Regions from separate parts of the Verrucosispora sp. WMMA2044 genome, predicted to be linked through region 1. Evidence: riboswitches for the same ligand, from Rfam matches in the RefSeq annotation. Region 1 holds a riboswitch; the other holds the start of a gene.
The links. A riboswitch is a leader RNA that binds a small molecule or an ion and turns the genes downstream of it on or off. The one in region 1 is predicted to bind cobalamin.
Positions count from the first base shown of each region.

Region 2: another riboswitch for cobalamin. It lies ahead of metE (5-methyltetrahydropteroyltriglutamate--homocysteine S-methyltransferase); the one in region 1 lies ahead of O3597_RS12755 (ribonucleoside-diphosphate reductase subunit alpha).

Region 1 covers NZ_CP114913.1:2,829,750-2,833,955, reverse strand. The annotation lists gene O3597_RS12775 (helix-turn-helix transcriptional regulator) at 1-832, shown strand, start outside; gene O3597_RS12770 (hypothetical protein) at 905-1,102, shown strand; gene O3597_RS12765 (hypothetical protein) at 1,099-1,431, shown strand; gene O3597_RS12760 (hypothetical protein) at 1,507-1,968, opposite strand; cobalamin riboswitch at 2,092-2,298, shown strand; gene O3597_RS12755 (ribonucleoside-diphosphate reductase subunit alpha) at 2,441-4,206, shown strand, end outside.
Region 2 covers NZ_CP114913.1:1,701,015-1,705,220, reverse strand. The annotation lists gene O3597_RS07775 ((Fe-S)-binding protein) at 1-54, opposite strand, end outside; gene metE (5-methyltetrahydropteroyltriglutamate--homocysteine S-methyltransferase) at 285-2,522, opposite strand; cobalamin riboswitch at 2,633-2,844, opposite strand; gene O3597_RS07765 (alpha/beta hydrolase) at 2,912-3,646, opposite strand; gene O3597_RS07760 (ferredoxin reductase family protein) at 3,861-4,206, opposite strand, start outside.

The DNA of each region.
Region 1 (4,206 bases):
CGTGCTCGCCGGATACCGGCGGCTGGAGGACTCCATCGGCGCCGCAGCCGTCCTACCGCCCGTGCGCGTCCAACTCGACACGATCGGGTCGCTGCTGCGCGAGGCTGGCCACCAAGTGCGGCCGGCGGTGGTCGACATGGCTGCGCAGTGGGCGCAGTTCGCCGGTTGGCTCGGTATCGCCAACGGTGACGACCGGACCGCCCGTGTATGGCTGGACCGCAGTCTGCAATGGTCCACAGAGGCCAGCAACGCCGACCTGACGGCGACCGTACTGTCCTTCCAGGGCCACCGGGCGGAGGGTCGCGGCGACCTGCCAGAGATGATCGGGCTGTCCCGGGCCGCCCGGATTGATCCGCGAGCCAACACGGCGTTGCGCGCGTACTCCGCCGGCCAGGAGGCGCGTGGGCTGGCCATGGCTGGGGCGTGCCCGACCGACGTGCGGCAGATGCTCACGCAAGCCGCCGACCTGGCCACCGAGGCGGCAGAGACGCCACTGCCCGCGTGGGGGTACTGGTACACCCCGGCCTTCTACGCGGTACAGCAGGGCATCGTGTGGCGGTACTTGGGCGACCGGGACGCGCGGGCCAACGACCGAGCCGTCGAACTGTTGACCGCCGGCACGGCGGGGGTGGACGAGACGGCCGAGAGCGCCGACTGGCACGGTCGGCACCTCGTGCACCTGGCCATCGCCCACGGCCGGGCCGGGGACAGTGGCTCGGCGCAGCGGGTGCTGGAGCGGGCACGGTCCATCGCGGTGTCAACGGCCTCCCGACGCCTGGCCGGGCAGGTTGACGCCGCTGTCCGCGACTTGGGCCTGTCCGTCAACCCGTAGCGGACACCGAGCCTCTGACCTGGGCACACGCCGTCATCGCACGATGTTTGCGGGTGGCGGTGGTGTTCCCCCGTGCAGCGCCGCCACCCCCTTTACGACCTGGCGGAGGTGGCGGCGGTGGGCGTGTGGCGCAGGTTTCGGTGGTGGCTGCGGCGGCGGTGGTCCGTGCCGCCGGCCGGCACCGGGCAACGGTGGCAGGAAATCGAGCAGGACGCGGCCCGGCGACGCCTGCTCGATCAGGCGCGGCGTAACGCGCGGTGGCCGGCATGACCGGGCGACCCGTGCGCTACCGCGACGCTATGGCCGCTGAAGCGATCCGGATCGGTCGCGCTGTCGACGCCCTGCCCTGCCGCCTTGGCGACCAGCACCTACCGCGCCGGCCGCAGTGGACGTGCGGCACCTGCGACGGCGAACCGGTGTGGCCGTGCGCTCCGGCGCGGGTACGGCTCGGTGAGGCGTACGGCCGGGATCGCGTCGGGCTGTCGATGTACGTGGGCGCGCTGCTCACGGCCGCGCTGGACGACTTGCCGGCCGCAGATGCGGGTGAGCTGACCACCCGGTTCACCGCCTGGACGCGGTGCTCCTGCGGGACGTCGTAGCGTCGAGGGCCCAGCCGGAGGCAGTTTCGTACGCGGGGTGCCGTCAACTCATGTCCGGCACTGCGGCGAGCGTGATCAGGGAACCGGACGGAAGTCCGGGCCGTCGGCGGTCGTCACCAGCTCCCAGCCGAAGGCTTCCAAGGTGATGTTGGTACAGGCACCGAAGGCTTGGACCAGGCGGGCTGCCGGCCCCTCCGGAAGAGTTGCGCTGACCGTGGCGAACACCTCGGCCGGGGATGCTCCGAGCTGCTGTGCCACGATCCACGGCACCGCCAGCGCCACCATGATGTCCCGGTCGTCATCGGACGCCAAGCATCCGGCGAGTCCGGTCGCCAGCACCGAGCGACGTAGCAGGTCGACCGAGTTCTGCCGCAACGCCAGGGTGGCGAGGCGGGCACCGTAGCGGCCGAGGGCGAGCGCGGTGGTGGGTTCGAGGGAGCGTACGAAATTCTGCTCGATGCGTCGCGGCGCGCGGGCGAGGATCTGCTCCGCGAGTCGGTCCTGCTGTCCTGGGATCCGCTCCAGGTTGGGTTTCACGCGGCCAGCATGGCAGATCACGTCAAACCTTCCGGGACGCCCGAGCGCGGATCCGGAGGGACATCCGTTGCACGGACACGCCGACACACCATCTGGTGTCTTGCGTTGGTGGGTCGCCCATATATGGTGTCACCCGTAGCTGGTTCGGGCGCCCATCCGGGGCGGCCGAGGCAAGAGGGAACCCGGTGGAAATCCGGGGCTGCCCCGCAGCGGTGAGTGGGAACGACAGCCGTCACGAAGCACTGGGCTCCGGCCTGGGAAGCGACGGCCAGTAGGAGCGCGCGAGCACGCCCACGAGTCCGAAGACCTGCCAGCACGCCGCCCGCACTCGTGGGCGGCGGCCGCAGGCCGCGTGGGACGGCCGACGCCATGAACGGGCCGCGCCGCCTGCGCGGATTCCGTGGCGTCCTCCCGCGTGTCCGAGGCCCTCGGTAGACGGCGCGAGGAGAGAGACGTGACGGTCGTGCGGGAGATGGCGGCCTCCGGCCCAGCTGTGTCGGAGCAGCGCCGGCAGGTGATGCAGGTCCGCAAACGCGACGGCGCCACGGAACCGGTGGACGTGAACAAGATCGTCCGGGCGGTGGAGCGGTGGGTGGCCGACCTCGACGAGGTGGATCCGCTGCGGGTGGCCACCAAGACCATCAGCGGGCTGTACGACGGTGCCACCACCGCCGAGCTGGACAAGCTGTCCATCCAGACGGCCGCCGAGCTGATCGGTGAGGAACCGCAGTACTCGAAGCTGGCGGCGCGGTTGCTGGCCGCGTACGTGGACAAGGAGGTCCGTGGGCAGCAGGTGGCCAGCTTCAGCCAGTCCATCCGGTACGCCCACGGCCTGGGGCTGATCGGGGACGCCACCGCCGCATTCGTGGCCCGTAACGCGCGCAAGCTGGACGACGCGGTGGATCCGGACGGTGACCTGCGGTTCGAGTACTTCGGGCTGCGCACCGTCGCGGACCGCTACCTGCTGCGGCATCCGCAGACCCGCCTGGTGGTGGAGACGCCGCAGTACTGGCTGCTGCGGGTGGCCTGCGGGCTGTCGCAGACGCCGGGCGAGGCGATCGGGTTCTACCGGCTGATGTCGAGCCTGGCCTACCTGCCGAGTTCACCGACGCTGTTCAACTCGGGCACCCGGCACACCCAGATGTCGTCGTGTTTCCTGGTCGACTCGCCGCGCGACGAACTCGACTCGATCTACGAGCGCTACCACCAGGTGGCGAAGCTGTCGAAGTTCTCCGGCGGGATCGGCATCTCCTGGTCGCGGGTGCGCGGTCGGGGCGCGTTGATCCGGGGCACCAACGGCCGCTCCAACGGCATCGTGCCGTTCCTGAAGACGCTCGACGCCGGGGTGGCGGCGGTCAACCAGGGTGGCCGGCGCAAGGGCGCGGCCTGCGTGTACCTGGAGCCGTGGCACCCGGACATCGAGGAGTTCCTGGAGTTGCGGGACAACACCGGGGAGGAGTCCCGGCGTACCCACAACCTGAACCTGGCCAACTGGATCCCCGACGAGTTCATGCGGCGGGTCGAGGCGGACGGTGACTGGTCGCTCGTCGACCCGTCGGACGCGCCGGAGCTGCCGGACCTGTTCGGCGAGGCGTTCGACGAGGCGTACCGGGCGGCGGAGAAGAAGGCCGTCCGGACCGTCAAGGCCCGCGACCTGTACGGGCGGATGATGCGTACGCTCGCGCAGACCGGCAACGGGTGGATGACGTTCAAGGACGCCGCGAACCGGCTGTCCAATCAGACCGGTGCGCCCGGCAACACGATCCACCTGTCGAACCTGTGCACCGAGATCCTGGAGGTCAACAACGACACCGAGACGGCGGTGTGCAACCTCGGGTCGGTGAACCTGGGCGCGCACGTCACCGCCGACGGCGTCGACTGGGAGAGGCTGCGCGCCACGGTACGCACGGCGGTGGTGTTCCTCGACCGGGTGATCGACATCAACTACTACCCGGCCGAGCAGACGGCGGTGTCGAACCCGCGTTGGCGTCCGGTCGGGCTCGGGCTGATGGGTCTGCAGGACGCGTTGTTCACCCTGCGGCTGCCGTTCGACTCGGCGTCGGCGCGGGAACTGTCGACCCGGGTGCAGGAGGAGATCTTCCTGACCGCGCTGGAGACGTCGGCGGGTCTGGCCGAGCGGTTCGGCCCGCATCCGGCGTACGCCGAAACCCGTGCCGCGAAGGGTGAGTTGCATCCGGACCTGTGGGGCGCGGAGGTGACGCAGGCGCAGCGGTGGAC
Region 2 (4,206 bases), 1.1 Mb from region 1:
CGCCTCGGGAAACAGGGTGTCCGCCAGACACGTCACGAACAACGCGATCCGCACGTCACACCTCCCACTCGCCGGCCCGCGCCGCCACGGAAGCACCACCGGGCCCGTAACGCATGATCCGCCGAGTCTGCCGTACGAGCGGCCGCTGCGCAGCAAGGTCACCACCTGCCACGTCGCGGTCCCGGGCGGGGTGCGGGTGCCCCGGTCCGGGCGCGGTCGGCGACGGGCTCACCGACCACGAGCCGGGCGGTCGCGTGTCGTCGGTACCGCCCGGCCCGGTGCGGTCAGCTCCCGCGTACCTCTTCGGCGGCGGCGACCAGGTGCCGCAGGGACGCCTCGACCTCCGGATAGCCGCGCGTCTTCAGGCCGCAGTCCGGATTCACCCACAACCGGCGGGCCGGCACGGCCGCGACGGCCCGACGCAGCGCCTCGATCACCTCGTCGCGCGACGGCACCCGGGGCGAGTGGATGTCCCAGACGCCCGGGCCGACGCCCCGGCCGTAGCCGATCGCGGCCAGGTCGTCGAGCACCTCCATCTTGGACCGGGACGCCTCGATGCTGGTGACGTCCGCGTCGAGGGCGTCGATGGCGCCGATCACCTCGCCGAACTCGGAGTAGCACAGGTGGGTGTGAATCTGGGTGTCGTCGGCGACGCCGCTGGTGGCCAGGCGGAACGCCGCCACCGCCCAGTCCAGGTACGCCTGCTGGTCGGCCCTGCGCAGCGGCAGCGTCTCCCGTAGCGCTGGTTCGTCGACCTGGATGACCCGGATCCCGGCGGACTCCAGGTCGCGGCACTCGTCGCGCAGGGCCAGCGCGACCTGGTCGGCGGTGTCCGCGAGGGGCTGGTCGGTGCGGACGAACGACCAGGCCAGGATGGTTACCGGGCCGGTGAGCATGCCCTTGACCGGTTTGCTGGTCAGCGACTGCGCGTAGGTCGACCACTCGACGGTCATCGGGGCCCTGCGCGACACGTCGCCGTAGATGATCGGCGGGCGTACGCAGCGGGAGCCGTAGGACTGCACCCAGCCGTGACGCGTGGCGGCGAAGCCGTCGAGTTGCTCGCCGAAGTACTGCACCATGTCGTTGCGCTCCGGTTCCCCGTGCACGAGCACGTCCAGGCCCAGTCGTTCCTGCAACCGGATGACCTGCGCCACCTCCGCGCGGATCCGCGACGCGTAGCCGGCGTCGTCGAGGCTGCCGGCCCGGTGTGCGGCGCGGGCCCGGCGCAGCTCGGCGGTCTGCGGAAACGACCCGATCGTGGTGGTCGGCAACTCCGGCAGGCCCAGCCGTTGCTGCTGCCGGGCGGCCCGGGTGGGATAGTCGCCGCGCTGCCGGTCGGCCGGGCGCAGCGCGGCGAGGCGGCCGCGTACGTCGTCGTGACGCCAGTCGGCCGGGGTGGCCGGCAGGGGCGCGGGCAGCGCCGTGGTGCCGTCGCGCAGCGCCCGGCCGAGCAGGACGATCTCGTCGACCTTCTGCCGGGCGAACGCCAGCCGCTCGGACAGCCGGGGGTCGAGGTGTGTCTCGGCGGACAGGTCGACCGGCACGTGCAGCAGCGAGCAGGACGAGGAGACGGCGACGTGGTCGGCCAGTCCGGCGACCGTCGCGCCGGCCGCTACGGCGGCCCGCAGGTCGGTACGCCAGACGTTCCGACCGTCGACCAGGCCGGCGACGATGGTCTTGCCACCAAGTGGTCCGGCGGCGGCGAGACGGTGCAGGTTGCCCGCGCCGGCGACCAGGTCCAGGCCGACGGCGTCGACCGGGGTGTCCAGCAGGGCCGGCAGCGCGTCGCCGAGGTCGCCGAAGTATGTCGCCACGAAGATCCGCGGTCGGTGCGTGAGCTCACCGAGCCGGGTGTAGGCGCGGCCCAGGGCGTCGATCTCGGCTGGGCTGCGGTCGGCGGCGTAGGCGGGCTCGTCCAGTTGCACCCAGCCGACGCCCGCGTGCGCCAGCTCGGCGAGAATCCGGGCGTAGGCCTGGACCAGGTCGTCGAGCCGGGCGAACGGATCGACGCCCTTGGCCAGCAGCAGGAACGTGGCCGGTCCGACGAACACCGGCCGGGTGGTGATGCCCAGGCCGCGGGCTTCGGCGTACTCGTCCAGCGCCTTCGCCGGGTTGGCGGTGAAGACGGTGTCCGGGGCGATCTCCGGCACCAGGTAGTGGTAGTTGGTGTCGAACCACTTCGTCAGTTCCAACGCCGGCTCGGCGTCGACACCACGTGCCATGGCGAAGTAGGTGTCCAGCGCGGACAGGCCCAGCCGGCTGAACCGGGTCGGGACCGCGCCCACAGCGACCGCCGTGTCGAGCATCTGGTCGTAGTAGGAGAAGGTGTTCGACGGGATCGCGTCGAGACGGGCGTCGCGCAGCGTCCGCCACACCTGCGCCCGCAGCCCAGCGGCGGTGCTGGCCAGAGCCTCGGCGTCGACGGTGCCGGCCCAGTACGCCTCGACGGCCTTCTTCAGTTCACGGTTCGCGCCGATGCGTGGGTAGCCGAGCACGGTGCTCTGCCCGAATGCGGTACTCACCAAGGGTTCCTTCCCTCGAAGTGTCCGGCGGACACGGGAGGGAAGACGGGTACACCTCGGGTACCGGCTTCCGCCCTGGTCCTCCCACGGGACCGCCGGCGACGCACGCCGGCGGCGTGCGCAGCACTGGCAGGTCTTCGGACTCGCGGGCATGACACCAGGTCGCCTACTGGCCGTCGCTTCCCAGACCTCACGGTCCAGTGCTTTGTTGACGGCGGTCGTTCCCACTCACCGCTGCGGGGCAGTCCCGGATTCGCACCGGGTTCCCTCTTGCGACGCCCCACCCACACGGGCGGGACGAACCAGCACCACCGGCCATCGTACGGGCCACACCGGCGGCTGGGCCCGGGGTGCCCGGCCTGCGGGACGGCGAGCCGGCCGAGGCCCGGCTAGCGTAGGTGCCGGGCGAAGAACCGGCCCGCGTCCTCCCCCGCGTACCAGGGCACACCCGTGTGTCCGCCCATGTTGGCGTGCAGCGTCTTCTCCGTGGAGCCGAAGGCGTCGAACAGCTCCAGCGCCGCCTGCCGGTCGTTGCCCTCGTCATCCCACTGCAACAGCACGTGCAGCGGAATGGTGACCTGCCGGGCCTGTTCGACGATGAGGCGCGGCACGAAACTTCCGGCGAAAAGCCCGGCGGCCACGATCCGGGGCTCGACCACCGCGAGCCGAATGCCGATCGAGATCACTCCCCCCGAGTACCCGACAGGGCCGCCGACCTCGGGCAGCGACAGGAAGGCGTCCAGGGCAGCCTGCGATTCCGGCACGGCCCGGTCGACGAGCGGGAGGACGAGAGCGTCCACGATCTCGTCGCTCACCGCCTCGCCCGCCGCCAGCACCCGGTGCAGTTCGGCGCGGGCCCGCTCGGCAGCGGCCCAACGCGGCCGGTCACCGCTGCCGGGCAGCTCGATCGCGGCGGCGGCGAAACCATCCGCTGCGGCGCGCCGGGCCCGCGCCACCAAACGTGGGTACATCCGGCCCAGCCCGAGTGGCGGGTGACCGAGCAGGATCAGCGGGACCTGTGCTGTCGCGAACGCGGGTGTCCACAGGAAACCCGGGATGTCGCCGAGCGTGAACGCGCGCTCGAGAACGCCGTCGTCGAGGTGTCGTTCGGAGGTGAATCGCATGGTCGTGCCTTTCGGGAGTACGCATGAAAGGCGCTCCCGGACGACCTACCGCCCGACCGTGACCCCGCGGGGGAGCACCCATGTCGAAACGTTCACGGGTACCACCTCCTCGGTCTCTCGCACGGCCTTGGACAAACTAGCAGCAGGCCGTCACGGTCCGCGACGGGTTTCCCGGGCCCCTTCCGCTCGCCCGCGCACTGTCGGCCGGTGAGGTTCACACCCCCAACCGGAACGCCTCGACATGCCGTTGGCGGGCTGGAACCCGCAGGGCGCGGAGGCTGCGCTGCACGGTGCTGGCCATCGCCGCGGGACCGCACAGGTAGACGTCGCGCTCGGCGATGTCGGGAACCAGGTCGCTCAGGCTCTCCGGGCTGAACGGCTGGCTGCCGTCGGCGGTGCGACCGGTCAGCAGATGCAGGCGGGCGCCCCTGGCCTCGGCCAGATCGCGCAGCTCACCGATCAGTACCGCGTCGGCGGTCGTGCGGGCCCGGTAGAGCACCACGACGTCTCCGGTCAGTTCCGGGTCCTCCAGCAGCGCCCGGATCGGAGTGATGCCGATA